DNA from 3 places in the Bacillus sp. KICET-3 genome. Region 3 is predicted to be linked to each of the others. Evidence: riboswitches for the same ligand, from Rfam matches in the RefSeq annotation. Region 3 holds a riboswitch; each other region holds the start of a gene.
The links. A riboswitch is a leader RNA that binds a small molecule or an ion and turns the genes downstream of it on or off. The one in region 3 is predicted to bind thiamine pyrophosphate.

Region 1 (10,442 bases), 1.6 Mb from region 3:
GCGAAAAATTTCAAATGCGTAATAAACCGGTAATAATGGAGCGACTCTTCGTCAAAATCGATATGAAAGTGGTATTTCACGAGATTCAAGATCTCCTGCATCACTTTTGTGATATTGACGATGTTCGGCATTTCTTCATTCAGCTCGGCGTTTACGATATGAAGCGCGATAAAAGCGGCTTCATCTTCCGGCAGCTCAACACCCGTTTTATGTTTAATCATGTCAAGCGCCTCTTTGCCGATGGAATACTCATCTCTGTAAAGGCGTTTCGTTTCCCAAAGCAACGCGTTTTTGATATCCAAGCCCTTTTTATGCCTTTCAATGGCAAAATGGATATGATCGGTCAGCGACACATAAATGCTTTCATTCAGCTTTTTTCCAAGCCGCATTTTCGCAAAGCTGATAATTTCCTCAGATACCTCCATAAATTCGATCGGTATTTCATCCAAAAGCGTTTTAAATCTGTCGGAGATGTCTTTATTATCGAGCCTGAAAATTTTTTCAATCCTTGATTCATCGACCATTTCGCCCGGCTTTTTCTGAAAAGCGATTCCCCTGCCCATGACCACTAGTTCCTGACCCCGTTCGTTTAAAACACTGATCACATTATTGTTGATCACCTTGGCTATTTTCACCCGTCGCACCCTCCGATTTTTTAAAATAAGGGAATGATATATATTTCTTTTTTCATAGGTTACACATTGATTGTACAACCTTTTTTGTCCGGGTCAATATATTTAAGTCAATTGTTCCAGACTTTTCTATTCTTCCATTTGTCCAAAATACTAAAAAAGAGCCGTGAGCGGCTCTTATAAATGTATATTTATTCCACAAACAAAGTTATGATGACGCGGCCAGGATTCCCAGCACAGCGATAAGCAATGCGAATCCATATATGATATCTTTTACTTCAAGCCGGGTCGTTTGATAATACGTCCGGTTCCTTGTACCTGTGAAACCGCGCGCTTCCATGGCAATCGCTATTCTTTCGGATTTGCGGATGCCTTGCGAAAATAACGGCAAAGAATATCGGATAAAGGCCTTCCAGCTGTTTTTTTGTTTGTAGCCCCTGATTTTATGCGCAGCTTTCATCTGCGAAAGCTCCGATTGAAACAGCGGAACAAACCGGAAGCCGGCCAACAGTCCATACGCCCATTTTGGCGACAGCCTGCATTGATGGATCAAGCTCATGATGAACTTTGTTAAATCTGTAGTGGATGTAAACAGAAGCCCGTAAGTGACAAATCCCAGCATCCGCAAAGCGATGGTCAGCCCATTTGTCAGACTCTCTGTCGTCACGTGAAACCAGGCCCATTCCCAAAGCGTTTCCTCGCCTTTCCCAAAAGCGGCCATCATCCAACATACGAGAATGAAAAAAATAAAATAAGGCAAAAGACGCTTCAGCAGATATGCTAGTGTCCAGCCGCCGAACACGATTCCGATAAAAACCGCGAGGAGCCAAATGAAAAAGGTCGCTTCCGGATTTGATACAGCCATTAACATACACATGACCAAGAGATGGGTAAAGAGCTTTCCGGCGGGATTCAATGTTGAAAGGTATGAATGATTGCTTTTCATACAAGCACCTTCTTTTTTCTGGCATGCATCAGCTCATAGTGAAGCGGCGGAATGATGGAGAACTGCCGGACAAGGCGTTCATCGGAAAATAACCGGTACGGCGTTCCTTGATATGCTGCTTTTCCATGATGAAACACGATGACCTGATCAGAATGCTGATCAACAATATCCATATCATGGGTAACCATGATGATGGTCGTCCCCCGTTCCTGCCGCTCTTTTAACCGTTTGATCAGCTCACCGGCGGTTTTTTGATCCTGGCCGAATGTCGGTTCATCCAGCAAAAGCACATCCTGATCAAACAAAAGCATCGTCGCCACGCTCAGGCGCCGTTTCTGCCCGAGGCTTAATGTAAAAGGGTGGACCTTGGCGTGGGAGGCAAGGCCAAATTCAGTTAGCAGCTCCGACGTTTTTCTCTTGATTTGTTCTTCCGGCCAATGTCTCTGTCTCGCGCCGAACGCGATTTCCTCAAAGACCGTATCCTGAATAAATTGAAGTTCCGGATTTTGAAAAACAAAGCCCGCTTTGTCATACAGCGCCTTGTCAGACCATTTTTTCAGCTCGCGGTCCTCCACATAAATCCGGCCTTTTTTCACGGCTTCTAAGCGAATCAAGCTTTTTAGAAAAGTGCTTTTTCCGCTGCCGTTCTTTCCGATGACTGATACCCACGCGCCTTTTTGAATCTGAAGATTGATGCCGTCTGCGACGGTTTTTTTGCGATAGCCGATCGCGGCATCTTCAGTGCGGATCAACGGCCCGCTGTCCGGGGTCCCGTTTTTTTCCGACAGCTCTTTTATTTTCAGTTTGGCAGAGAACTTGGCGGCAAGCGGGTGGTTCTCATCTTCAACGACTTCTTCCCATACCGCCGGATAAAGCTTCGGCTGCCAAATGCCGGCCTCTTTCATTTGCCGCTGAAAACGCCGGAGGATATCCTCCGGTATTCCATCACCGATGATTCGGCCGTTTTCGCTTAAAAGGATGACGCGGTCCATCCATTCGATGCAGCCGTCCAATACATGCTCGACAAACACCATCGTCTGCCCGGTTGTTTCAGAGACGTCTTTCAATAGGGCAAATATGTCTTTCCGGCTTGCCGGATCAAGCTGTGCAGTCGGCTCGTCAAAAAACAGCACCTCCGGTTCAAGCGCCAAAAGGCAAGCTAGAGCAAGCCGCTGCTTCATGCCGCCTGACAATGCCTCAATCGGTGTTTTCTTGTCGATATTCAGCCCGACCTGCTCCATGAATGAGGAGATCATCTGATCCATTTCCTCGCGGGGAATACAGCGGTTCTCAAGACTGAAGGCAATTTCTTCATCGACATGAAGCATGCAAAACTGCGAATCCGGATCCTGAAACATCACGCCCGTACTCTTCCTGCGATTTACCTCGCCGCTGACTTCAGCTTCAATGTGATCGGGAATAATGCCGGAAAGCGCCGAAATCAACGTTGATTTTCCGCTTCCGCTCGGCCCGAGAATCAACACTTTCTCCCCTTTATCAATCGATAAGCTCACACGGTCCAAGATCGTTTCTGAACGGTGGTAAAAGCGTACGGAAAGATTACTGCATCCTAGATATGAATTCATTTGATTCATCCTTTTTCCGATGTTCCTTCATCATGTCATACTGGTCAAGAACTCCTGTTTTCGCAAGCGCCCCGACCACCGCTTTGGCAAGCCAGCCGCCCAGGATCATTCCGCTGATGACTTGAATGACAAATGTGAGAATCAGCGTTTGCGTGGTGTAGTAGCCAAAACCGTTTGCCATCAGACTGTAAGCCATGCTGCCACACGCCGCGAGCGCTCCGGAAAGCATGAGTGTAAACAAGTTATAGCGCTTATAGCGAAAGATGGCAAAAGCGATTTCCGCCCCGGCCCCCTGAAACACGCCGATTAACAACGCCGATAACCCGAAATGGCTGCCTGTCAGCAGTTCAACCGACGCCGCTGCCGTCTCGGCAATCAGCGCCGCTCCCGGTTTGCGGATGATATAGGCAACGATCGGGCTGGCAATCACCCATATGCCAAACATAAAGTTTGCCCCCACAGGCCCGACAATCGCCGAGACCGGAATCCACAGCGTAGACCAGCCTAAATAAATGACACCGCAAGCGACCGACAATATAACCGTCATCACCACTTCTTTTATATTCCAGTTCATCGTCTCACCGACTCCATTTCAACCGGCCAGTCTTCAACTGTATAGGCCATCTCCCAAAACTGATATTCGAGCTGGCAGCTTAACAAAAAGAGCTCCTTCATGTTCTCTTTTTCTGTCTGGCGGGCCTCTTTCGCCCATTCATCCAAACGGGCGCAAAATGCCGTCGTGATTGAATCGGTTCTGTCTCCGTAAAAATGGATCCAGTCATAAAATGGATGCGACGGATCAGGCTGCACCTCTTTCAGCAACTTTTTGCCGATTTCCCAATATGTCCACGGACACGGAAGCAAAACGGCTAAAATGTCTCCGAGCGTGCCTTCGTGCGCCGCCGTCAGCATATGACGGATATAATGATGGGCCGATGGTGCAAGGGGATAGCCTTGCAGCTCTTCATATGCCACGCCTGCAACCCGGCAAAGATTGTTGTGAGGATGCACCTCGCTGTTCAATACAAAAGAAATCTGCTGATGGAACAGCTCCATGTCTTCGCGGTTTTGGCATTTGGAAATCGCGATTCCATAGATTTGAACAAAGGAATTCAAATACTCAAAATCCTGTTTAACATAATGGATCAGCTGCTCCTTTTTCAGATCGCCTGACGCCAGGCCTTTTACGAAAGGATGCTGAAAAATTGCTTCAAAGATAGGATCTGCCTCACGGCGAAGTTCTGCTGAAAAACTCATTATCGATAGCCTCCTTCATTCTGATAGGGGAAGGCACAAGGGGGGAAAGCGGCCTCTTATACAAAAAAGCCGCCCCAAAATGGAGCGGCTTGCATGATGAACTCATAAAGAAACCGACTCCACTTCCCTACGCTAGTATGAACTAGATCAGGTTCGAAGGGTCCAAGATCACCTCTTGTCTCAGCCAGCTTTATGGCTCCCCTAGTGGACTTCCTATTACATTAACTTTTACTCTACACATCAATGAACCTCATGTCAACCTTGCTTTCTTTAAGCCTGGGCACATGAAGTTTTAAAGAAGTTTGTGATTTTTGTATAAAAATTATAAATTTTCTGAAACCTTTTGGGCGCTTATCCGTCTAATATATAGAAAACAAATTTTATTTGGAGGGGATCGATATGATGATGTTTATCTTGATTTTGACACTGGCTGTGTATTTGTTCTACTCTTTCAGCAAAGACAACCGCCCGGCAAAGAAAAGCGGCAAAGCTCATCAGAAACTGGTTGTACTTCGGGAACATCCTTTGACTGCCCCTTCCAATGATACCAACTGTTAAATGCCGCTCCAATCTGAGTGTTAAATCGAACTGCACTCCAATCGTTAGAGACCTTCTAAGCGGGAGTGCAGTTTTTTACCGCTAAATTTGAATGTTGAAGGGATTCATGCGACGGTGTCTTGCCATGCGCCATTCATGTATAGATTCGTAGATATCAATATCTCGGAGGGATGCTGCAACAATAGCCTAGAGGTAATCTATCCGTGAAACAGCCGCCATCTTCAATGTTCGCAACCTTATCTCTCGCTCTGCGGAAGAAAACTGTTAAAAAAGGGCGGCTCCGATGATGAGGAAGAGAGTTTTCCATGCTCCTGAGCAAAAAGATGATGATCATCTGTTCGGATTCATTTTATCATTTTGGCATATTTGCTATAATACGCCTCTACATGCGGATTAATATGATTGTCAGTAATAATGCCTGTTATGTCTTTCACATCATAAAAGGTAAAAAAGGCCTCTATGGTAAATTTCGTACTATCAGCAAGGATATAACGTTCAATTGCATTATTTAGCACGATTTGCAAACCATAGCCTTCCTCTTCATTAGCTGTGGTTATATTTGTACCGGAAATCCCATTCGTACCAATAAAAGCCTTTTTTACTTTAATATCAGTTAATAATCTGTTCGCAAAGTACCCATAAAAAGTTCCGGTTTTTTTTCGATAACGACCGCCAGTTAAAATAATATCGATGTTCGGCATGTTTTGAACACGTTGGAACACATTGATCGAATTCGTTACAACATTCACATGCTTATCACCCAAATAATCAAAGATAAAATCACTGGTCGTACCAGAACCGATAAAAACGGTATCATAATCAGAGATCATATCCGCACAAATCTTGCCGATATGTTTTTTCAATTCAACATTAATGTCTCGTTTTTGATGATGCGATAATTCTATGTAATGGGAATCTCTTTTTTTGGCGCCGCCGTGAACACGGACGAGCAGCCCTTCGTTTTCCAACGCTTGCAAATCTCTGCGGATGGTCATTTCTGTTACATCAAGTTGTTTTGCCAGTTCTGCAACTTCCACTGTCTGATTTTTATCCAGCATTGAAAGAATGGCCCGATATCTCTCTTCTTTAATCATTTTGACTCCTTCATTACTGACTTTATTACTTGCAATGTACATAAATTATTTAGCAATGTCAACCTATGGGAATCGCTCGAAGCATTAGGTCTAACGCTTGCTTGTTAGCTCTTGGCAGCTCCTTTAAAATCGTTTGTTTCACCAAATGAATATGTTTTCCCATTAGGCATATTAAATAATTAAAAAGCACATATCCCCTGCAGAGGTTCATGTGCTTTTACCGATCACTATGTTGCACTCATTTTCCCAATCTTAAACTGAGACTCGGGACCACCAAGGCGTCGCTGTTTCTCTTAATACTTTATTCAGGTTGACAATATTTTGGCGGCCTGTCGTTCTAAGCCATGCCGCCGCTTTTTCCTCGCCGGATTCAGCAAATGGCTCAACACCGTTTTTCCATGTGGCCCGTCCGCACAAAACGCCATTAAATTCCGAACCTGCTTCTTTGGCGAATTTAAGCGTTTCTTGGAATAACTCCGCAGAAACACCAGCGCTCAAAAAGATGAACGGGAGAGTCGATGCATCTGATTGCTCTTTAAAATAGCTCTTTGCTTCAGCTTGGCTATAAACAGGCTTACCGCTAGAGAAACCTTCAACAAATTTCATATTTACAGGTGCTTCCACCTTCAAAACGTCTACGGCATAATACGGTTTAATAAATTCGCGGACTGCCTGATTGACTTTATGCGGTTTTACTTTTGCATAATCTGCACCATTTACATCATTGTTGTTTGCATCGTAAGAAACAATCTCCAAGAAAAACGGTACATCTTCTGCTGCACATTCGGAACCGACGCGTTCAACAAACGCATGTTTTTGGCCATTAATTTCAGCGGATTCGTCTACATCGTAGTAAAGAAGCAATTTAACGGCATCCGCTCCTTTTTCTTTCAACCGTTTAACCGACCAGTTTGGAAGAAGGTCCGGAAGGCGTCCCCGGTTCGTCGCGTCATAGCCTGTTTTTTCATAAGCCACAAGCAAACCGGCACTCGCTTCCCGGCTTTCAGCGGCCGGCCAGCCGAATTCCGGGTCCAGCAGAATGGAAGAAACATATGGTGTCAGTTCTTTTGAAACGAGCAATTTAAACTTTTCCAAGCTGGATGGGTCCAGATCTTTTTTGCTATAGGCAGCCATCATTTTTTGCAGCGATCCGCGTTGGTCAATTGCCAATGCGCCAATAATTCCATGTTCATTAGAAAGTTTTTTTAATCCTTCATGTTTGCCCTTTGATATCTTTACCACATCATTCACTCCTTTTGGACTTCTACTAGACTTGCATAATGATCAAATTTTGACGCGTCTACATAGCCTGTTTGCGCTTCCATTGCATTCAGCAAACCGGCGGCCATGCCGTATTTCAGCACACCTTCATCATTAAGATTCATTTCTATCGCTTTGGCTAATCCGGCAACAGTTGCATCCCCGGAACCGACAGGGTTGACCGCTTGGATTTTTGGAATTTTGACACGATAAAAGTTATGTTGATGTCTGGCGAAAGCGCCATCCGCCCCTTTTGATACGACAACCCATGGCACATCGCTAAAAATCGGATGGCTTAACGCCTCTTGCCATTCACTTGGATTGATTGCAATGGATCGATTAAGCAATTGCCTCAACTCGCTCGCATTCGGCTTGATTAAATATGGTAAAGCCCTTTTGTTTTGCAATGATGCTTTTAATGTTTCACCCGAAGTATCCAAAAGAACCGGAATTTGTTTCTCGTTGGCAATTTCAATCATTTGCGAATATACACGAGTCGCAAATCCGCTGACAATGCTTCCTGAAATGGTAATGACTGATATTCCCTGCAAAAGACTGCGAAAGTGGTATAAAAACCGATCCTGGTCAGCTTTTGTTAAATGAGGTCCAGATTCGAGAATTTCTGTTTGCTTTTGTTCATGCAAGATGGCGATACAATTTCTCGCTTCTTGGTTTGTATGCAGAAACTGATGCTTCATCCCGTCTTGATCAAGCAGCCTTTCAATATAATCGCCTAACGATCCGCCGAGTACACCGGTAGATATAACATCCGCTCCTAATAAATGGGCGACTCTGGCAACATTCAACCCTTTTCCGCCCGCCGTTTTTCGCACTTCCGCTGCACGGTTTACATCGTCCAGCTTCAAGTCATCGAGCCGGTAAGAAATATCCACTGATGGATTTAAAGTGACGGCCAGCAGCATGAGACCCTCTCCTTATCTCAATCTTAATCGTGGTATTCTCCACGTTCCCATTTTGCAAGCAAATCATCAAAGAAATGTTCATTCCCTGTTTGATTTTCCGCAGCATGATCAAGATCGCTTAATTTTTTAATCAATGCTTGATTTTCAGGAGTTTCTTTATATTTGGTTTCAATAAATGTATCAATGACCGCTTGAATGACATGCAACCCCGTAATTCTGCCTCCGACCCCGATCAAATTTGCGTTCAGTTGTTCTTTCGCATATTTCGCAGTCGTTATATCCCGGACCAGCGCTCCGCGAATTCCCGGAACTTTACAAGCAGAAACAGAGATCCCCACGCCTGTTCCGCATAACACAACACCTAAATCCGCCTCGCCGTTTACCACTTTTTCAGCTGCTTTTTTTCCGAAGATAGGGTAATGTGTTCTTGTCATATCATAGGTGCCAACGTCAATTACTTGATGTCCTTTGCTTTTCAGATGATCTGAGACTTGCATTTTTGTATCAGTTACAATATGGTCACACCCAAGAGCAATCTTCATTTCTGTTTCCTCCTTCAGCACATTCTGTTTAGCATATCTACCCGAATTTGATGACGTCCGCCTGCATATTCAGAATTCAAATAGGCGTCGACACAGCCTTTGGCCAATTCTTCGCCGACGATACCGGAACCTAAAGCAATTGCCATTGTATTGTTATGATTGCGGGTCATTTTGGCGGAATGTTCATCGGAAACTTCTGCACAAATCATACCTTTGCATTTATTTGCCGCCAGAAACGAGCCCGCACCAAATTTGTCAATCAGAATGCCGCGGTCACCTTCCTTCTCCTGAAGCGCCCGGACAACACGCACAGCGGAGTCCACAAAGTCCAAATTTGCCTCCGGTGTTTTATCGATTACGTCATACCCTTGTTCGGCAAGATAGTCTTTTAATACTTCTTTTAAATGAGTTCCATCTTGATCTGCCCCTATGAGCACCTTCATCTTCTACTCCTCTTTTCTTTTTAATATGGTCAATCTGAACAACATCCCAGAAGTTCGTTAATGTTTGTTATTGTTCTTTAATGTTAGATTATCATGTTCGTTTATACCTGTCAACGACAGCGAATGAACAATATATTACTTAATCAAAAAACTGGAATTTCTATTGCGAATGGCTTTCGTTTTATAAAAAAAGCAGTAATAATACTAACTTCCTTCGTTTTCAAATCCTTAATCGGTCTTTGGATATTTTGTGAATGTATTGTTCAATATTTTGTCGTTGACAAGAAAGCGTTTTCGTTTTATATTTAACTCGTATCAATAACGAACAATTACAAACAAAAACAAACCTATGCGAAAAGGAGGCTTGAGAGCAGAAGTTAATGATTAAATTGGACCGGTTTCATATGATATTAGATTTCATTGAGAAAAAAAGCGTTGTTGAAGTGTCTGACCTGTCTGAAACATTAAATGTCACAGAAGCAACAATAAGAAGAGACTTAAATGAACTTGAAGAACAAGGATTACTGGTCAGAGTCCACGGCGGTGCAAAGAGGAAGGAAAAATCAACTTATACTGAGTTAACGAACAGCCAAAAGCAGACGATGAATGTAGACAAGAAAAAAGAAATTGCCAAAAAATGCGCTTCTCTTATAAAAGACAATGACATTATTTTTATAAGCTCAGGGACGACAAACGGCTTTATTTTCGACTATGTAAACGCAAACAATGTGAATGTAATCACAAATTCTCTTCATGTTTTTAATCGAATAAAAGACCTTTCAAACTACGACGTGATATTAAGCGGCGGGCGCTACCGGGGAAGAACCGGGACCTTCATCGGTTACTTTGCCAACCAACTGCTGAAAGAAATCAAGGTGGACAAGGCGTTTGTCGGAACAAACGGAATATCCGATTTGAATATTACGACTGCAAACGAAGAAGAAGGCAACGGACTGCGAATCATTCTGGATCATGCACATGAGCGGTACGCACTGGCTGATAGTTCAAAATTCAATGTTCAAGCGTTTTTTACTTTTTATGATGTACAGGACGTCAGTGCAATCATCACTGATTCGGAAATTGATGCCGAGATCGAACATTATTACAAAAAATTCACGACCATCATTTGATAGAGGTGACGACAATGAGTGATATTGCAGATTTATTTAGACCTCATCTCGTTTTTTTCGAAAATGTGGAG
Region 2 (10,442 bases), 370 kb from region 3:
CTTTAAGTCAATGGCATTGGATAAGAGCATTACGTATGATACAGTCCTGCCGAATGGCAAGAAAAGCAAGACAACTTTGAATATAGACGATGCATTGAATAATGTTTTCTTTCTGTTCGTTTATACTGACAATCCTGATGGCCGGGTTCATACAACACGTTCGAATGCTGAGGATTTCGATTTGAACCGGGATAATTCTTATCAAACCCAGCCTGAAACGCGCAGCATAACGGAGCAAATCGCGAAGTGGTCGCCGCTGTCTTTTCTGGATATGCACGGGTTCGATGCCAATTTCCTGATTGAGCCCTCTACTCCGCCTCATAACCCGAACGTTGAGTATGATCTTTTGATTGATCACATGGTGGAACAGGCAAAGGCTATGGGTGAGGCAGGGATTGCAAATACGAAGTACGACTACTATCACATCCCTTATGAAGAACATCGGAAAACTGCAGAAGATCCGAATTATGTGTCAAAAGGCACCGCTTCAGGATGGGATGATGCATCTGCAGCATATACCGCTGCATTCGCCATGTATCACGGTGCGATGGGGCACACGCTGGAAACGCCCGAGTCGAATGAGGAGTCTACCAAAGTTCTGTATTACAGTTCTGCGGCAGCTGCAAAATATGTAGCAGGGAAGAAAGAAGAACTGTTCCTGAACCAATTAAAAATATTCGAGCGCGGGGTGGACAATATCGATGATCGTGCTGTCGATCATTACTTGATCAACGCCAAAAATGAAGAGATCGGCCGTCCGCGGAAGGGCAACCAAAACTTCTTCCCGGAATATTACGTACTGCCGGTTGATAAAAACATCCAAAAGAATGTGCTGGAAACCTATAAGATGGTTGAGTACTTCCTTCGCAACGGCGTAAAGGTTGAACGATCAACAAAAGCGGTAACCGTTAACGGAAAAACATATCCGGCAGGATCATTTATTGTAAACATGCACCAGGCAAACCGCGGCCTCGCGAACTTGGTCTTGTATGATGGAATAGATGTATCTGATTATGAAATGATAGCCGGTGAGATCATTCAAAATTTCCATGATATGCGCGGATTTGACCGTTATGTGATTCGGAATGCCGGGGTGTTCACAGGCAAGACTTCTCGAGTCACATCCGTATCGTTTCCGGGGACTAAAATGCCAAAACGCTCAGATTATGTTCTGATTCAGAACACAAACAATGATGCGATAAAGGCGGTCAACGAGTTACTGGCAGCCGGCAAGACCGTTACAATGCTCACCAAGAGCGGATCAGGCTATCAAGCGGGTGACTTCTTGGTTGCCTACAAGGACCTGTACCCATTGGCTTCCAAGTACTATCTCGACGTGAGCGCATTCAGGCATAAGAAACCAAGCGGCAAAATCCTCAAGGCTTCTACTGTAGGAGCACTAGGTGAAGCGGCATATGTACTGAAAAATCTGGGCTTTAAAGTCACATCAGAACAGTCGGGCGCAGATGTGCTTGTCAATACGTTCGACTCTTCTAAATATGTTAATAAAGGAAAGCCTTACATTGCGTTTGGAAATATGGGTATGACGAATGTTCAGAAGTGGATACCTGGCTTTTCTTTTAAAGGACCTGAATGGGAGAGATACGAAGGCGTCTTCTTGGCAAATGTCATGCAAGATCATGCCATTACAGCCCCTTACAATAAACAGGAATACTTCTACACAGTCACTGGTTCTTATATTACCGCTGTTCCTAAAACGGCAAAAGTGCTTGCAGTGATCGCTGATGAAGATCACTTCTTCAAGGCCGGCTGGTGGCCGGGACATGATGCTGCCAAAGGAAAGATTATGGCCTTCACGTATAAAGATAACAACAAGAACTTAACTGTTTTCGCCAACGATTTAACCAATAACGATCATCCGCAGCATCAATACCGGTTGCTGGCTAATTCGATTTTTAATGCCGGTCCCGAAAAAACTGACAATGCTCCATCGCTAATTGGATCAGTGCCTGAGTCGGGCGATTCTGCAAGGCGTAAATAATGGTCGGGCGGTGATTCGCGAATTGGCAGGCCCCGGCATGATCAAGTGTTGGCGGAAACAATTTGGCGCCGCGAAGCAAGTGACTCATGCCGGATTCTTGACGATGGCCAATTTAACCACTGACACGCAACTTATCTTTACGCAGCGGAGATTTCAGCTATTTTGTACGGCGTCCTACACTCTTATTATAAAGGGTGAAATAGCGACAGTGTTTTACTGTCGCTATTTCATATACGGTCTTATGATGCTTTTCTGGAATACTTCCCATCAAGAGGACTATGAGGAAGCTCTTGCTGAGGATGTGGCGAAAGTGTACATTTTATTAAAAAATTACAAATATTCCACATACTTCTTAGGAAAAGCGATAAAATCAAGTAAACTAACATGAAAGGAGGTTCTTTACATGAAAAAAATAATCGCAAGTGTTTTTTTCATTACTGCATCCCTTGGGTTTGATTTGGCCAGCGCGACAGGTTCAGAAACTCTGCTCGCTTCCAGAGGCGCCGGATCTTAAAGAGCAAAACGGCATGAAAAAGGGCGGCAACATTGTCGCCTTTTTTGTTTGCATTTCTTCTTTCAATCTTTGAAGGTGAGAAGATTCGCTTAATGAATGCTGTAACGGTCATTGGTTGCGTGTGATTCGTTTCGTTAGTATACATAGTTTTGGAAAAGACCGGTGCTAATCAGGATTCCTCTTGCACTCCCTATCAATATCCTGTACCGTTAAATCAATAAAACCATTCACATACATCATAACTGGAGTGACGAAACGTGAATAAAACACTCAACATCAGAGATGTCATCCTCGGGGAAGGAATACCGAAAATCTGTGTGCCCCTCGTCGGAAAAACGCTTGAACAATTGAAAGAAGAAGCCGCTTTTCTTCCATCCATTCGTCCGGATCTTGCCGAATGGCGGGCTGATTTTTTTGAGGATGTCGAAGACATTGACAAAGTGAAAGAGGTATTGGCTGACATCCGAGCGATATTAAAAGATATCCCGTTGATCTTTACATTTCGCAGCGCGGAGGAAGGCGGCGAAAAAGAAGTCAGTAAGGAATTTTACTTTTCCTTGAATCACGCCGTTGCCGAAACAGGGCTGGCAGATGTGATTGATGTCGAGCTGTTCAATGAAGAGCAAGAAGTGAGAAGACTGGTTGAAACGGCTCATATGCATCGTGTATTCGTCATTATGTCCAATCATGATTTTGAAAAGACGCCGCCAGTGGAAGAAATCATTGCCCGCTTGCGCAAAGCCCAGGAATTAGGCGCTGATTTGCCCAAGATTGCGGTGATGCCTGAAACACCGGCTGATGTGCTGACATTGCTTGAGGCGACTCATACGATGAATGAACGCTATGCGGAGCGGCCGATTATTACGATGTCAATGGCCGGGACAGGTGTGATCAGCCGGCTGGCCGGAGAGGTGTTTGGTTCGGCGATGACGTTTGGCGTAGCCGAAAAGGCATCTGCACCAGGCCAAATCGCGGCGGCGGAGCTCAAGCAGATACTTGGCATTTTGCATCGCAATTGATAAATAGACAAAGGAGCCGTTCCAGCGGCTCCTTTTCCGTTTATCCGGCATTTTGCTCAATAATTGCCTGAAGCGATTGTTTCAGCGCTTCTGCATCTTTCAGCTCTGCTTCGTCAAACCGGACGCGGGCGAGCCTTTCGCCTTCATTATACATTTCTTCCAGCCAGCCTCTTAAACCTCTTGCGCGGCGGTCTGCCTCGATCATCATCTCCAGGCCGCTGTCATCTAAAAGAAAAACGAGCTCTAATTCGTCAAACAGGCGGCGGTAATGTTGTGCCACCGGAACAAATTCGAATTCCTGCACGAACGGCAGCCGCTGTTTGAAGTATGGCGCATGTTCACAGTCTGCTTCACGAAGCCGGAATCCGAGTTCTTCGACGGCTTTCAGCACAGCATCGATCCACGGGTGCGGTTTGACGATGATCGGGTCGTTATCCGATTTATCTATTCCCCCTTGAATATCGAGATCTGTAAATAAGAAAACGCCAGCTGCTTTCATCGATATCGGCGTATCAAGCGGCAGGTTGAATGAAAAAGAAAAATGCCGCTCCTCCCCGGGGCTGATTGTGAACGCTTCTGTTACGCGGTGGGATTTGATGGTGGCGGTTTTCCATTCCTTTTTATCATCTTTTACAACGGCATATTTCGCACTCAGCAATACTTCGATATACCTGATCTGCTGTTCGACATTGCCGCCTTTTACAGAAACGGTTCCTCTGATTTCCTCTCCCGGCAGGTAGGCATCTTTCTCCAAAACCGTATCGACCTTTGCCGACCCGATGCCCGCGCTAGCCGCAAGCTTTTTAAAAAATGACATATATTGATCTTCTCCTTCTGTTGAAATAAAGGCAATGTTTATACGCGTTTGATCGCTAAAAGGATTCATTTATTTCTGAATCGTTTTAACTTTCTCTTTTCATCGCTAAATCGATATGTTACCATAAAAACGAATTTAATAGCTTTACTAGGGGTGCCCTGTTTGGGCTGAGAGAGAAACAAGCGCGTTTCTTAACCCTTTGGACCTGATCTGGTTCGTACCAGCGTGGGGAAGTAAAAAAGGTGTTTGCAGAGACCGGGCGATGTATTGCGGCCATCTGCGGATATTTTACTGACTGTAAACCAGGTTCATGAACATGTGCCTGGTTTTTTTGTGCTGGTGCTGTTCTGGAGTTTCGTCCTGATCATTTTAAAAGAGGGGAAGGATCAAAACATGAAACATGAGTCAGTACAGCAAGCAAACATCTCGATTATGTCAAGCTTTTCAGGAAGCCGGAAGGTATATGTCGAGGGATCGCGGCCAGACATTCGAGTGCCGATGCGGGAAATCGCCCTGAGCCCTACGACGGGATCATTCGGCGAAGAAGAAAACGAGCCCGTCCGCGTGTATGACACGAGCGGCCCTTATACGGATGCAAATGAAACAGTCGATATTCATAAAGGGCTGAAGCCTTTGCGGGCGGATTGGATCAAAGAGCGCGGAGATACCGAGGAATACGAGGGCAGAGAAATCAAGCCTGAAGATAACGGCTATAAAAAACAGCATCAGGCGAATCACAGCTACCCGTGGCTAAAAAGAAAACCGCTTCGCGCCAAGCCAGGAAAAAATGTCACTCAGCTTCATTATGCGAGAAAGGGAATCATCACGCCTGAAATGGAATTCATCGCGATTCGCGAGCATGTTTCTCCTGAATTTGTCCGTGATGAGGTGGCAAGCGGGCGGGCGATCATCCCGTCAAATATCAACCATCCGGAAGGCGAGCCGATGATCATCGGCCGGAATTTCCACGTGAAAATCAATGCGAACATCGGAAATTCAGCCGTCACTTCTTCGATTGAAGAGGAAGTGGAAAAAATGACCTGGGCGATCCGCTGGGGAGCGGACACCATGATGGATCTGTCCACCGGAAAGGAGATCCACACAACAAGGGAATGGATCATCCGCAACTGTCCGGTGCCTGTCGGAACTGTGCCGATTTATCAGGCGCTTGAAAAAGTAAACGGGGTCGCTGAAGATTTGACATGGGAGATTTACCGCGACACATTGATTGAACAGGCTGAGCAAGGCGTCGATTATTTTACGATTCATGCCGGCGTCCTTCTCCGGTATGTGCCGTTGACAGCAAAACGCGTCACCGGAATCGTATCCCGGGGCGGGGCGATCATGGCGCAGTGGTGTTTGGCGCATCATGAAGAAAGCTTTCTTTATACACATTTTGAAGAAATATGCGAAATTATGAAAACCTACGATATCGCTTTTTCATTAGGAGACGGTCTTCGTCCCGGTTCGATTGCGGATGCGAATGATGAAGCGCAATTTGCTGAATTGGAAACGCTTGGCGAGCTGACGGAAATCGCCTGGAAGCATGACGTTCAGGTGATGATTGAAGGACCGGGGCATGTGCCGATGCACAAAATCAAAGAAAACGTCGATAAACAAATGGAGATTTGCAAAGAAGCCCCGTTCTATACATTGGGGCCGCTGACAACCGATATCGCCCCGGGCTATGATCATATTACTTCAGCGATCGGAGCGGCGATGATCGGCTGGTACGGAACGGCAATGCTTTGCTATGTGACGCCGAAAGAACATCTTGGACTGCCGAATAAAGACGATGTCCGCGAAGGTGTGATTACATATAAAATCGCGGCTCATGCGGCAGATCTCGCCAAAGGCCACCCCGGCGCGCAAATCCGCGATGATGCGCTGTCAAAGGCGCGCTTTGAATTCCGCTGGCGCGACCAGTTTAACCTCTCGCTTGATCCGGAACGAGCGCTTGAATACCATGATGAAACCTTGCCGGCCGAGGGTGCGAAAACGGCGCATTTTTGTTCAATGTGCGGGCCGAAGTTTTGCAGTATGAGAATTTCTCAGGACATTCGGGATTACGCCAAAGAAAACAATCTTGATGAAAAAGCGGCAATTGAAAAAGGAATGGAAGAGAAAGCAAAGGAATTTAAACAAGCAGGCAGCAAAATTTACAATTAAATACAAGCAATACGGCAGATGAAAGGGGAACCTTTCATCTGTTTTTTTATAAAATAGGGTTGACAGGTCGGAATTATATGAATTAGTATGTTATGTAATATTTCGGAACATTCCATCAGCGCTGATCGGTCAACCGAAGGCTCTTATCTCATTTGGGATATGAGCTTTTTTATTTTCAAATTGACAAAGAAAGCGGGGAACAAGATGTCTTTATCAATCCGAGTGAACGAAAAAGCGTTTGTAAACGGCGGCCGCAAAGCCAACGTTCTTCAAGATGTGAAGCTTTCGGTTGAAAACGGCGAATTTCTTACCGTCATTGGACCAAGCGGCTGTGGAAAAAGTACGCTGCTGAAAATCATCGCCGGCTTGGATGGGGATTATGACGGGCGCATCAGCATGAACGGCAGAGAAATAAAAGCGCCCGGGATTCAGCAAGGCTTTATCTTTCAAGAGCACCGGCTTTTTCCCTGGATGACGGTTGAGCAAAATATCGCCGCGGATTTAAGCCTCAAAGAACAGGCCATCCGTAAAAAAGTCGATGAATTGATTGAAACGGTCCGCCTGAAAGGCGCGGAGAAATTGTATCCGCGTGAGCTGTCCGGCGGAATGTCGCAAAGGGTCGCGATCGCCAGAGCATTGCTGAGGGAGCCGGACATTCTCTTGCTTGATGAGCCCTTTGGCGCCTTGGACGCTTTTACGAGAAAGCATCTTCAGGATGTACTGACAGAGATATGGAGAGAGAAGAACATGACGATGATCCTGGTGACCCATGACATTGACGAGTCTGTGTATTTAGCCAACCGGATTGCGGTTCTCACGGCAAAGCCGGGAAAAATCCACAAAGTGATTCCGGTTGACTTGCCTTTTCCTCGCAGCAGAACATCACCCGTTTTTCAGTCCATCAGACAAAGGGTGCTGAAAGAATTTGAACAAACGGAAGAATTCAGCTTCCAAGAGGGATCGGGCATCTAACGGAAAGGAGCGGATGTGGATGAAAAAATTGCCGGTGTACTTGCTTGGAATCCTGCTGCTGCTTGCTGGCTGTTCATCAGCCGAATCAAACGGAAAAGACTTGAAAGTGATAAACATCGGGGTGCAGCAAAGTTTAAGCCCGTTGCTGCTTGCAAAAGAAAAAGGCTGGTTTGAAAACGAGTTTGCAAAAGAAGGAATTCAGGTGAAATGGACGGAGTTTCAAAGCGGTCCGCCGCAGTTTGAAGGAATTGCCGCAGCTAAACTCGATTTTTCCCAGGTGGGAAACTCCCCGGTGATTGCCGGACAGGCGGCAGGCGTTGATTTTAAGGAAATCGGGCTTTCACAGGACGGATTAAAAGCAAACGGGATTCTTGTGAAAAAAGGGAGCGGCATACATGACATCAAGGATTTGAAAGGCAAGAAGGTAGCGGTGGCAAAAGGAAGCAGCGGGTTTGATTTTTTGTATAAAGTAATCGACAGGGCGGGCCTGAAGCCTTCCGACGTACAGATTATTCAGCTTCAGCCTGATGAAGCCGCGCCCGCATTTGACAGCGGAGCCATCGATGCTTGGTCGATTTGGGAGCCGTTTTTGTCCCTCAAAACGATCAAAAGCGATGCCGACATTTTGGTTGACGGGGAACAAATTGACCGGTATTCTCCGGGTTTTACGCTTGTACGGAGCGAATTTGCCGAACAGCATCCAGAAGAGGTCGTCCGTTTTTTGAAAGTGTACGACAAGGCCGTAAAGTGGCAGAAAACCCATAAGAAAGAAGCGGTTGATGCGTATTCAAAAATCAAAGGGATCGACAAAGAGGTCGTTGAAAACGTGTTAAATAACACCGAACCGTTAAACGAACCGATCAGCGAACGCATCATTCAAACGCAGCAGGAGACTGCCGATTTTCAATACGAGTTAAAAGCGATCAACAAACAGATTGATGTAAAAGAAGTGGTTGACAACTCGTTTATTAAAAAAGCGCTCAAAGGAGGAGACGACGAATGAGGGCAGTTTCATCAAGCACTTCCGCAGCCGGGCCAAAAACAGTCGCCAAACAGAAGCCGACCGCTTTTAGGCGGGCCTGGGGAAAAGGATTTATATTGCCCGTCATCATCATTTTATTATGGCAGCTTATCGGGTCATTGGAGCTCATATCCAAGACCGTGCTTCCGGCGCCTTATGACATATTGCTGACCTTCCGGGATCTTATTGCATCAGGAGAATTTTTCACTCATTTGGGCATCAGCATTCAGCGCGCCGCGTTCGGCTTTTTCCTGGGAGCCGGACTCGGGTTGCTGCTCGGGCTTGTCATCGGATTCTCCAAAATAGCCGAAGATTATCTCGATCCGTCTCTGCAAATGCTGAGAACCGTTCCGCACCTCGCCGTCACGCCGCTGTTTATCTTATGGTTCGGCTTTGATGAGCTGTCAAAGGTGCTATTGATCGCTCTTGGCGCTTTCTTCCCAGTGTATATCAATACATTTTCGGGAATCAGGGGTGTCGATTCAAAGCTGTTCGATGTGGCGAGGGTATTGGAGTTTCACTGGTGTAAGCAGGTGACAAAGCTGATTCTCCCTGCTTCGCTCCCGAATATTCTTTTAGGAATACGCTTGTCGCTCGGCGTATCGTGGCTTGGCCTTGTTGTAGCGGAGCTTATGGGCTCAAGCGCTGGAGTCGGCTACATGATCATGGATGCGAGACAGTTTTCACAAACCGATAAGGTGTTTGTAGGGATTTTGATTTTTGCTGCCGTCGGAAAATTGACAGATTCCCTGGTCAGAGTGTTGGAAAGAAAGTGCCTGGGGTGGAGAAACAGCTATTTAGGAAATCATAAGTAAAGGAGAGATCGGCATGGAGATTTTATGGTTTATCCCAACTCATGGTGACGGACGGTATCTTGGCACAAAAACGGGAGGCAGAACAGCTGACTACACTTATTTTAAGCAGGTGGCGCAAGCGGCTGACAGGCTTGGATTTACGGGGGTTCTTCTGCCGACGGGGAAATCGTGCGAAGACCCGTGGATTACAGCGGCCGCATTAGCCGCAGAAACGAGAGACTTGAAATTTCTAGTTGCCGTCAGGCCGGGATTGATGCAGCCGTCGGTCGCCGCGCGGATGTCTTCCACGTTTGACCGTCTTGCCGGAGGCAGGCTCCTCATCAACGTGGTCGCAGGCGGCGATCCGTACGAATTGGCGGGTGACGGCCTGTTTATCAGTCATGATGAGCGGTATGAGGCCACCAACGAATTTCTGGACATATGGCGTTCGCTTTTAAAAGGCGAGACCGTCAGCTACAGAGGCAAGCATTTGAAGGCTGAAAACGGCCGCCTGCTGTTCCCGCCGTTGCAAAAGCCCCATCCGCCGGTCTATTTCGGGGGCTCCTCAAAGGCGGGGCAGAAGACCGCCGCCAGGCATGCGGATGTCTATTTAACATGGGGCGAGCCGCCTCATCTTGTCAAAGAAAAAATTCAATCCGTCAAAGAACTGGCCGAAAAAGAGGGAAGAACCGTCCGCTTTGGGATACGGCTCCATGTCATTGTCCGCGAAACAGAAAAAGAAGCATGGGACGCGGCACATAAACTGATCAGCCATTTGGATGATGAAACGGTCGAGGCGGCCCAAAACGCATTGCGGCGGATGGATTCATCCGGACAGCAAAGAATGGTTCAGCTGCATCAAGGCAAAAAAGGCAATCTTGAAATCAGCCCCAATCTTTGGGCGGGCATCGGACTTGTCAGGGGCGGAGCCGGTACGGCGCTTGTCGGTGATCCGGAAACGGTCGCCAGCCGGATAAAGGAATATGCCGATCTTGGCATAGAGTCATTTATCTTTTCAGGCTATCCTCATCTTGAAGAAGCGTATCATTTCGCCGAAAAAGTCTTCCCGCTCCTTCCGTTTCGTACGAAACTTGAACAAGAAGCGTCCGGCGAAGTCATCGGAAATGATCATTT
Region 3 (10,442 bases):
CCTGACTTTTTCGGGCTTGAAAAAACGGACTTTTGCATCGAAGTCGACTTGACTTGTTTCTGTGCTATTCAATGTCTGTCACCTGATCTCGTAGATCGCGCAGCAGACAAAAAACACAATCACGGTTAAACCATTCAGATTGCATCCTTAGCCGTATAACCCGGAAAACGGCTTGGTGCATGCCTTACTCACGAAAGCTGCCGGCTCTCGGCAGCTCCTTTTACCAATAGAAAAGCCCGGCCGTCTTGAAAACGAAGCGAAAATCCATGATTTAGGAGGGATCATAACATGACGATATTTTCAGGCGATAACTGCGTATGCGATGCAGTTGAAAAGATCCATGAGCTGCAAAACGCCATTGAAGAAGATGGCTGCCCGACAAGCTGTTTCAGCAACCTGCTGTCTCCAACGCGAAATCTCGGCGATACCATTCCGTTTATTATATACACATCTAAATCAAAGCCGTTTGTCGCTTTCGGAAACGTAGGAGAACTTGAAGCAGGCCCTTGCTTCAGCACCGTTTTTTTCAGAGTTGAAAACATCAAAGACTGCTGCGCGACGCTGAGGCTGTTGATCGCCTTTGACGAAAACCGCCGCATTCTTGATTTCACAGATGAAAAAGATAAAATTTGCGATGTGTTTCGTTTAGAAAAAACAAGCTTCTGTATCGAAGTGGATCTGGAATGCTTCTGTGCAATCGAATGTTTAAACCCGCAATTGATCAACCGCACAAATTAAAGTCCCTGCAACGGGACTTTTTTTGTGCTAGAAACCGAGCGGGTGGAGCGAAGTAATGCTTGCGATCGCCAGCTCAGCAGGATCGCCTTTGCTTGATGTCCGCACGAAGACAGAATCGCCTTTTTTTTCGATGAGCGTCCCCCTGTAGGTCTTTCCATTTGCTTCAATAAGACAAAGCGTTTTCGGCATATTCCCCGGCAGGCTTGTTAAAAAATCGATTTTTTCGGTTATCGTCATTTTACTGAGCGGTTTCTTAATCGGCTTTATTCCTTTTGCAGGTCTGTCCGCCTCCCTGTTTTGAACTGCTTCAGCCGCCTCTTTCTCCTTTGAAACCGGTTCTTCTGCATGTTCTTCGCTTCGTTTTTCCTTATCTTTAAGTGCTTTTTCTTTTGCCGTTTTTTTTCTTTTGATGAGAATGTCCTGCATGTTTGCCTCTGCCGCATCATAATCAGGCTGTACAATATACATGAGCGGCTTTTGCTCCGCATCGTTTTTCTTATTAGACATCTTTTATCCCTCCGATCCGTTCATGGTATATCTATATGACGGAAAAGGAAAAATCAGAAGAAAAGAAAAAGCAATCCTTGAAACGGATCGCTTTTTCATACGTTTTTTATCGGGCGATAATATGGTAGCCGGAATCAACATGCAGGTTTTCGCCTGTCATTCCGCGGGAAAGATCGCTGAATAAGAATAAGGCTGTGTCGCCGACTTCCTCAGGTGTTGTTGTACGGCGAAGCGGAGCGCGCTCCTCGATTTCTTTCAGGATCGTATTAAAATCGCTGATTCCTTTTGCGGACAGCGTGCGGATCGGTCCGGCAGAAATACTGTTGACACGGATTCCTTCTTTTCCGAGATCGTTTGCCAAATATTTCACGCTGGCATCAAGGGAGGCTTTTGCGACGCCCATGACGTTGTAGTTTGCAACGACGCGCTCTCCTCCAAGATATGTAAGCGTGACAATGCTTCCGCCTTCAGTCATAATGCCGCGCGCAGCTTTGGCAACCGCCGTCAGCGAGTAAGAGCTGATATTATGGGCGAGAAGGAAGCCTTCGCGATTCGTGTTCAAATATTCTCCTGCGAGCTCTTCTTTGTTCGCAAAGGCGATGCAATGGGCAATCCCATGGATCACTTGGACTTCGTCTTTGATTTTGGCAAAGCACTTTTCAATTTCCTGATCGTTTGTAACATCGCATGGCAGAACAATCGAATCATTGCGCTCCAAAGAATCAGCCAATTCCTTAACCGATTTTTCAAGCCTCTCACCGGCATATGTAAAAATCAGCCTTGCACCGGCATTGTGAAGGGAACGGGCAATTCCCCAAGCGATGCTTCGTTTATTCGCAACACCCATGACGACAATATTGCGGCCTTCTAGTGATACGTTCATATGTATAAATCCTCCTAATGATTAACATTTTATTAGTACCTGATCATAATATATAGTATCACAAACTGTGTCAGGCTGACAATTTCATAATCGCCATGAGAGACTTTTTATCAAAAAAAGCGGGCGTTCCGCTGCAAAACCCGCCCGCCGTTGCAAAGGAAGGATCAGCTAGAGCCGACTCCCTCCCTGCAGCGATTTTTGATATGCAAAATGATTGGTCGGCCCGTGTCCGGATCCGATATCAAGGCTGTGGGCCACCGCTTCGTGCACAAACGATTCTGCGGTTTCAAAAGCTTCATGAATGCCGCTTCCTTTGGCGATTTCCGCTGCCAGGGCAGCTGAAAACGTACAGCCTGTTCCATGCGTATTTTTTGTCTCAATAAAAGGATTTGTTATTTCAATGAAGGCCTCTCCGTCAAAAAGCAGGTCGGTCACTTTTTTCTGCTGCGGCTGATGCCCTCCTTTTATAATCGGATAGCGGACGCCCATTTTATACAAATCGCGGGCCGCCTCTTTTCGGTCTTCCATCGTTTTGATGCTTCTGCCTGTCAGCACCTCAGCCTCAGGGATATTCGGCGTCGCCGCAAAAGCCCTTGGCAGCAGCCGCTGTTTCAGCGTTTCAACGGCTTCATTATTTAACAGCGATGCCCCGCCTTTGGCAATCATGACGGGATCGACAATCACATTCCTCAAATCGTGTTTTTCAAGCTGTTTTACAATGGCTTCAATCATCTCCGCGTTCCAAAGCATTCCCGTTTTAATGGCGTCAGGCCGCAAATCTTCGGCGACGGCTTCAATCTGTTGGCCAAGCGCTTCCGGAGACAGCGAAAAAACGCCGTGCACACCTTGTGTATTTTGCGCGGTTACCGCCGTCAAAGCCGACATGCCGTACACACCAAGCTCCTGAAATGTTTTGAGGTCAGCTTGTATCCCCGCGCCTCCCCCCGAATCAGATCCGGCGATTGTCAACGCTTTACATATGCTCATGTTGTCTGCACTCCTTTTAGGCCTTTAGCCAATCCATCTGTGATATATCGTTTTTGCCCGGTTGATGTCATTTGTCCCATGAATAAAAGCCCTGCCATCCCGGAAAATGACGAATTTGAAGTCTTCAGCCCTGCCTGACACAAGATATGGATTTCCCGTTACTTCCAAGCCCGCTTTTCTTAGGCGGACGGCCAGCTCCTCCAGTCCGGGCGGCTGTTTTGCGGCAGGTCTGATCTGAACCGTTTGCCGCCCGCAAAGCACAGCCGCTTTTGTTTCATTTTCCGGTGAAAGAAACGGAAATTCACGGGTACCGCACGTCGGACATGCTTGATCTTTAAGAGCGTCCGCTCGAACCTCGGACCTTTCATTTGTCCATATATCAAATGAGCGGAGCATTCCGGATGGTTCATGCCCTGTCAAGAGCTTAAGCGCATCTGTCACTTGATAAGCGGCGACCTGCTGGACGATCGGGCTGATGACGCCGGATGTATCGCACGTCATCGTGTTCGCCGGCAGGTATCCCAAAAGACAATGCAGGCACGGCGTCTTGCCCGGGATGACTGTATACGCAATCCCGTAGCTTGCCACACACGCTCCATATAAAAACGGGATGCCCGATTTGACGGCCGCATCGTTTACCACGAGCCGGGTCTCAAAGTTATCTGTGGCATCAATGATCAATGATGCGCCTTCTGCAAGGCTGAGCGCTTTTTCCGCCGTGACATCGGTGACGATGCCGTTAACCCGGACAGAGCCGTTGATCAGGCGAAGCCTGTTTTCAGCTGCGGCCGCCTTCGGCATTTGGTCTTTGACATCCTGTTCCGTATAGAGCTGCTGGCGCTGAAGATTGCTCCATTCGACATAATCCCTGTCAACGATTGTAAGCGAACCGACTCCGGCTCTTACAAGCATTTCAGCGCTCGCCGACCCAAGGGCTCCCGCTCCGATGATCAGCACATGGGCGCCCTGCAATTTTTTTTGGCCGTCAGGACCGATCGGCCGGAACAGCTCCTGCCTTGAATACCTGCCGTTCAAGTCGTCAGCATCCCTTCTTCAGGGCTTGAAGCGATGCCATAGTCTTTTTCAGGAATTCTTCCCGCAAGGTATCCAAGTCTCCCGGACTCGACGGCAAGCTTCATGGCAAGCGCCATTTTCACGGGGTCTTTTGCACCTGCCACCGCCGTGTTCAAAAGAACGCCGTCGGCCCCAAGCTCCATTGCGTATGCCGCGTCTTTAGGAGAGCCGATACCGGCGTCGACGATCACCGGAACTTCAGCCTGCTCGATGATAAATGAAAGATTGAGAGGATTGATAATCCCCTGTCCGGAGCCGATCGGAGATGCTCCCGGCATAATCGCATGCACGCCAAGCTCTTGAAGTTTTTTTGCCAGCACGACGTCATCCGATGTATACGGAAGCACGATAAAGCCTTCTTCAAGCAGCGCCTCTGATGCTTTTAATGTTTCTACGGGATCGGGCAGAAGCGAACGGTCGCAGCCGATCACTTCCACTTTAATCATGTCGCAAAGCCCGGATGCTTTTGCCAGCTTTGCAATGCGCACCGCTTCCTCAGCCGTTTTTGCGCCGGCCGTATTCGGCAGCAGTGTATAGCGGCTTAAATCAAGCTGTTCGAGAAAATTGGGCTGTGATTCTTCAAAAATATTCATCCGTCTGACGGCAAACGTGAGAATCTCCGACTCTGATACGCGCACCGCCTCTTTTTGAATCTCAAATGACGGGTACTTTCCTGTTCCAAGCAATAACCTTGATGAAAACTGTTGATCAGCGATTTTTAACATGTTTATCCCCCTCCGACAAAATGAACGATTTCGATGACATCGTTTTCTTCCAGTTTGATTTCTTGATATGTTTCTTTCCCTATAATTTGTCTGTTTCTCTCTACGACGACAACCCGATTTTCCAGCTGATAAGAAGCGAGCAGGTCATAAATCGTTCCCCCGTCATTCTTCCAGTCTATTTTCCGTCCATTCAGCTGAATAATCACTTATGCACAGCCTCCTTCCGCTCCACTTTGAACGCTTCTTCCCAGGCCGGATTGACCGGCCGGCCCACAATCATATCCGTGATCATCTCACCGGTTGCTGGCGCCAGGAGGATGCCGTTTCTGAAATGGCCCGCCGCAAACAAAACGCTGCCATTTTCAGGGTGCCGGCCAATATACGGATTGCCGTCCTCTGTTTCAGGCCTTAACCCGGCCCAGCATTGATCGATTTTCATGCCGCCGATCTCGGGCAGCATCATTTTCGCCTTTTTGACCACCGCTTCGATTCCGTTCAGGTCAGGCTTGTCATTCCAGTCTCCGTGTTTCATTGTGGCGCCGATGACAAGCTTTCCGCTGCGGCGCGGAACAATGTAGCAATGATCATGGTAAAGCGTTCTTGTTAAAGGAATGGTGTCATTCCAAACAGACAGACACTCGCCTTTTACCGGATAAAAGCTTTTGTTTAAACCGAGCTGCTTAAAAAAGACGCCGCTCCACACACCGCTTGCGATTGCCGCGTGCTCCGCCTCAACGGCGCCTGAAGCCGTCATTATGCGCACTCCGCCCCCTGATGCCGCTTCGACTGATAAAACAGGGGCATGCTCAAAGATATCCGCGCCAAACAGCTTTGCCCCTTTGGCGAAAGCCCTGCAAACAGAAAGAGGCTCAACATGAACATCATCCCGGATAAAATTCGCGCCGATGATTCCTTTGGCGGCATGCGGCTCTTTTTCAAATACTTCTTCGGCCGTCAGCCATTCAGCCGAATCGAGCTCAGCCATTGCCGCAAGACGCACCCGGTCGCTTTCAGTAAAGGCGAGTTTTAATATTCCCCCGTCATGCCGGTTGATGTCGATGCCGCTTATTTTTTTCAATTCAGGGGCCAGCCGCTTATACGCCGACTGGCTGGCTCTCGCAAACTCGAAAAATGTGCCCGGTTTATCGCATTCGGCATGGGCGCCGAGCATTCCGGCAGCCGCCCGGGTCGCTTTCTTCCCGATTTCTCCGCTTTCAAACACCGCTGTTTGTTTTCCCGCTTTCGCAAGATGATAGGCAATCGACGCACCGATGATTCCTCCGCCGATGATGATCGTTTCATAGCGCTTTTTCATATAGATCTCCCTTCACAAGACATGCAAGTCGTTCAGCCGCTTCAGCAGGCCGGTCTTTTGAAAAAATCCCGGACATCACGGCGATGCCGTCAGGGTTGGCCTGCTTTACCTCTGGAAGGCGATGTTCGGTTATTCCCCCGATGGCAATGACGGGGATGGCGACAGCTTTTTTGATCTCCTTCAGGCTGCCGGTTCCCCTCTCTGACAGCCCCTTTTTGCTGTCTGTTTGAAAAATATGGCCGAACAGTACGTAATCCGCTCCTTCTTTCTCAGCCTGCACCGCCTCTTCAACAGAGTGTACGGACTTTCCGATTTTCAAATGCGGGAAACGATTTCTTACACATTTAACCGAAAAACCGTGGGAAGGCAGCTGGACGCGGTGTATATTGTGAAACAAGGCGACATCCACCCTGTCATTGATGATGAGCTTCCGTTTATCGACTCCGCCTGCCAGCAGGCGTTCAATTAATTCAGACAATTCATGGACCGTTTTTGACCTCTCTCTGATATGGATGAAGTCGGCTATGTCCTTTATCGATATGATGCTGGCTGCAAGCTCCTCCAAAGTGTGCCGGTTATCGGTGATCGCGTGAAGTCTCAAGCTGTTCCACCCCGCCTTTTGACCAGCCCTCTTTTTTATGCGCCATATTCCAAAATTGGTATTCATAATAGCTTGAAATGACGAAGTTTTCCTTCATTTTCGCACGGATGCCGGCAGTGCTTTTTTCAGCCAGTTCGTCAAAACGATTGACCTGTTCGATCACCAGTTCTTTGAACCAGTCTCCTCCGTATGTCGCAATCCACTCCTTGTAAATGTCATTCTCAGGGCTGCACGTTTTCAGCGTTTCCCCGACATCATAGTAAAGCCAGTAACAAGGAAGCAAAGCGGCGAGTATTTCCGCAAAATTCCCGCTCATCACAGAACGATACATGTGGGATGTATACGCATATGCAGTGGGCGACGGCTTGAACGCATTCTTTTCCTCTTCCGTAATCCCCAATAATTCGGTGAATTTTCTGTGCAGGGAAAGCTCTGCTTCATAAGTTCCGTTTGCATGCTCCGCCATCCGGCTCGTTGTATACAGATCATCCGCATACGCCGCGGCGAAGGATTGAACCTTGGCAAAATGGGTCAAATAATAGGAATCCTGGAGAACATAGTATTTAAAGCAGTCGACCGGCAAAGAGCCGTCTCCAATTCCTTGGATAAACGGATGGACAAAGCTGCCCTCCCACCATTCTGCAGCGCTTTTCCGGCATTCTTCTGAAAACTTCATTTCGAGGCTCCTCCTTCAATTCAGAAAATGAAAAAACCACTTTCCCCGCAGGAAAAGTGGTTTGGAATTTGCATATAACAACCATATCAAATACCTTGCCACTTCCCTACGCAGGTTTGAACCTGTTCAGGTTATGAGGGTCTAAAAGTCACACTTTTATCTCAGCCCTTATCAAGGACTCCCCTAGTGGAAAACATTTCTTTTTCATTCAGTTATACTTTTATCTTAACACGAAATAGAAAATGGTCAAGCATCAGTCTTCAAGCGTTTTTTTCAATTCCGCGATATATTCGCGCGAACCCGTGGCGATCAGCCTGTCACCCATTTGCAGCCTTGTATCGCCGTGGGGAACCAGGCTGTCAACATCCCGGAAAATCCGGACGAAAATGACATCCCCCGTAAACGGGAACTCCCTTAGCAGCACTCCGTCAAACCTCTCATTGTTCATATTGATCTGGTACAATGATGCATCCTGATTCGCCAAAAGCTTCATGACACCCGGAGCCTCAATTAGTGCGCGAAGCATTGTTTTCGTTGATAACAGGATGGAGAATGTATCAATTCCGTTTTCTTTCAATTCGGACTCGGCTGCAGGCGAACCAGCGCTCGCAATGATTCTTTCGACGTTTTGCTCTTTGGCAAACAGCGCGATTCCGGTATTCCGCTCTTCATTGCCCGTCGCTACAACAAGAATGTCCGTCTCAAAAACGCCGTATGATTCAAGTGTTCCGAACTCATAGTCAGGCAAAACCTCCACATCAAAAACGGACTCTGACAGTTTTTCCTCTTTCTTTTCCTGATGCACATGCAGAATTCTGACATGGTATTCTTCAGGAGAAAGCTCAAGTGTAACCGGCAGCGTCATTTGGTTGGCGCCGATAAAGGTGATCGTTTTTTGCTCTTTGTCCTTTTGCGCTTTCGGCATTAACTTTTTGAAGCCGATCGGGGTAATGATGCTGGTGATCACGGCCACAAGAATAAGCGCGCCCGACATTTGCGCGTCTATGACACCGATCCGTTCGCCGATCGTAGTCGCGGCAATAACGAGAGACAATGTTGACGTCAGCAAAAATCCTGAAGCCAGCACGGTTTTTGTATCATACCACTTCTTCAAAAACAGCCCGGGAACGACCTTGCTGATCAAAAGCGCCACAAATAACAGCGGGATCATGATTAATATTTTCGGGTTTTCAAATAATGACCAAATGTCAAGCTTGACTCCCGTCATCACGAAAAAGATCGGAATCAAAAAGCCGTAGCCGAATGAATCAAGCTGCTGGACCAGTTCTTTATTCGGAGAAAGCAGTGACACGAGAACACCGGCCAGAAATGCGCCGAGGATATTTTCCGCGCCCAGCGATTCCGAAAGCGCCACAAGCACGATGATCAAGGTAAAAATCGCCCTTGTGCCGATTTGAATCGTTCCTTTTGACATGACTTCAATAAACGAGCGGTTTTTAAACACTCTCCCGAAAAGATAAAGAACGACACCTGCGGCAAACAATATGATCAACAGCCACATATTGCTGCTTTCGTCTCCATATATCGAGGCAAAGACCGCCAACAGAATCATTGTTACAAGATCGGCAATCACCGCTACAAGAAGAATAATCTGGCCGATGTTCGTCTTCATCAGACGATCTTCCTTCAAGGTCGGAACGACGACCCCGAGCGAAATCGTTGAAATGATCAGCGTCATTAAAAAGGCATTGTCAATAAAGCCCGCCAGTACAAAGCTGTAAGAAAGCCCGAGCGACAAAATAAAAATCCCGGCAAAGATAATAGCAGCCGTTTTAAAGGTATTTGGCGCCGCTTTTCCGTTTTGGAGAACCTGCTTTTTCTTTCCCCTTTCAAATACAGAAAAATCGATTTCCAAACCGCTTAAAAACATCAAGAATATAAATCCGAGCATCGAGAGCGTCTCAAGCCACGTATCATGTTGTGCCACAAGGTTCAAACCGCTTTTTCCGATAACAAGACCCATGATGATCTCCGCCACAACGACAGGCATGCTCAGTTTTAATCGATGCAGCAGGATGGGGGTCAAAAATGCGACAATGAGTACGACGACTAAAGATGATACAGATGTATGCTCCATAATTGTTACCTCCTAAAAACCGGTTTACGGGTAGTATAGTGTTCCCCTTTTCTGATAAAAAGGTCTTATTTTGAAAGAAAAGAGCGGCTGGCTTTTCTTTTCTCACAAGTGTAAAAATCGATTTTAACAATGCTGGCCGAGAAATAAAAGTGATATGCCTGATTTTCTCCGCCGGAAATTTTTGAAGGTGAAAAAAGCGCATAAACGAGGTATGATGTCCAATAAACAAAGCAAATGAGGGTTATCATATACACAACTGCCAATGTGAGGTGAAAGACGTGAAATACGATGTGATCGGAGATATTCACGGATGTTATGATGAAATGACAGCATTGCTGGAAAAGCTCGGCTATTCTCTCAAAACGGGTGTGCCCGTCCATCCCGAGAACAGAACGCCTGTCTTTCTCGGAGACCTGACGGACAGGGGGCCGAAATCCATTGCCGTCATTGAATTTGTGGCATCCGCTGTAGAAAAAGGAGCGGCCCGCTATGTCCCCGGCAACCATTGCAACAAGCTCTACCGCTTCTTCAAAGGAAATCCGGTTAAACTCATGCACGGGCTGGAAACGACAGCTGCCGAATACAGACAGCTTTCCCCACAAAAACAAGAGCATATCAGAGCGCTTTTCATGCGTCTCTATGAACAGGCGCCGCTTTATGACATCCTGCATCAGGGCGAGCTTGTCGTTGCCCATGCCGGGATTAAAGCGGAATACATCGGAAAGAAGCCATCAGGAAAGATCAAACAATTTGTTCTATACGGCGATATCACCGGAGAGACGCTGCCTGACGGCCGTCCGGTCAGACGGGACTGGGCCGTACATTACCGGGGCGAACC

Region 1: linked by a shared signal. The riboswitch ahead of tenA (thiaminase II) and the one ahead of tenA (thiaminase II) in region 3 are both predicted to bind thiamine pyrophosphate.
Region 2: linked by a shared signal. The riboswitch ahead of thiC (phosphomethylpyrimidine synthase ThiC) and the one ahead of tenA (thiaminase II) in region 3 are both predicted to bind thiamine pyrophosphate.

What each region holds. Positions count from the first base shown of each region.
Region 1 is NZ_CP137345.1:4,435,347-4,445,788, forward strand. It holds gene licT (BglG family transcription antiterminator LicT) at 1-635, opposite strand, end outside; gene R5H20_RS22610 (energy-coupling factor transporter transmembrane component T family protein) at 841-1,578, opposite strand; gene R5H20_RS22615 (ABC transporter ATP-binding protein) at 1,575-3,164, opposite strand; gene R5H20_RS22620 (ECF transporter S component) at 3,139-3,738, opposite strand; gene tenA (thiaminase II) at 3,735-4,421, opposite strand; TPP riboswitch at 4,529-4,634, opposite strand; gene R5H20_RS22630 (hypothetical protein) at 4,821-4,979, shown strand; gene R5H20_RS22635 (DeoR/GlpR family DNA-binding transcription regulator) at 5,324-6,073, opposite strand; gene lacD (tagatose-bisphosphate aldolase) at 6,326-7,315, opposite strand; gene R5H20_RS22645 (hexose kinase) at 7,321-8,256, opposite strand; gene lacB (galactose-6-phosphate isomerase subunit LacB) at 8,280-8,798, opposite strand; gene lacA (galactose-6-phosphate isomerase subunit LacA) at 8,813-9,241, opposite strand; gene R5H20_RS22660 (DeoR/GlpR family DNA-binding transcription regulator) at 9,622-10,371, shown strand; gene R5H20_RS22665 (PTS sugar transporter subunit IIA) at 10,386-10,442, shown strand, end outside.
Region 2 is NZ_CP137345.1:1,005,956-1,016,397, forward strand. It holds gene R5H20_RS04995 (M14 family metallopeptidase) at 1-2,002, shown strand, start outside; gene aroD (type I 3-dehydroquinate dehydratase) at 2,774-3,535, shown strand; gene R5H20_RS05005 (sporulation protein) at 3,576-4,352, opposite strand; TPP riboswitch at 4,492-4,601, shown strand; gene thiC (phosphomethylpyrimidine synthase ThiC) at 4,746-6,521, shown strand; gene R5H20_RS05015 (ABC transporter ATP-binding protein) at 6,726-7,493, shown strand; gene R5H20_RS05020 (aliphatic sulfonate ABC transporter substrate-binding protein) at 7,513-8,496, shown strand; gene R5H20_RS05025 (ABC transporter permease) at 8,493-9,329, shown strand; gene ssuD (FMNH2-dependent alkanesulfonate monooxygenase) at 9,343-10,442, shown strand, end outside.
Region 3 is NZ_CP137345.1:1,371,043-1,381,484, reverse strand. It holds gene R5H20_RS06905 (CotY/CotZ family spore coat protein) at 1-129, shown strand, start outside; gene R5H20_RS06900 (CotY/CotZ family spore coat protein) at 289-738, shown strand; gene R5H20_RS06895 (CotO family spore coat protein) at 766-1,245, opposite strand; gene fabI (enoyl-ACP reductase FabI) at 1,352-2,128, opposite strand; gene thiD (bifunctional hydroxymethylpyrimidine kinase/phosphomethylpyrimidine kinase) at 2,297-3,115, opposite strand; gene R5H20_RS06880 (thiazole biosynthesis adenylyltransferase ThiF) at 3,140-4,150, opposite strand; gene R5H20_RS06875 (thiazole synthase) at 4,147-4,914, opposite strand; gene thiS (sulfur carrier protein ThiS) at 4,917-5,120, opposite strand; gene thiO (glycine oxidase ThiO) at 5,117-6,229, opposite strand; gene tenI (thiazole tautomerase TenI) at 6,213-6,830, opposite strand; gene tenA (thiaminase II) at 6,805-7,506, opposite strand; TPP riboswitch at 7,593-7,701, opposite strand; gene R5H20_RS06850 (monovalent cation:proton antiporter family protein) at 7,760-9,604, opposite strand; gene prpE (bis(5'-nucleosyl)-tetraphosphatase PrpE) at 9,883-10,442, shown strand, end outside.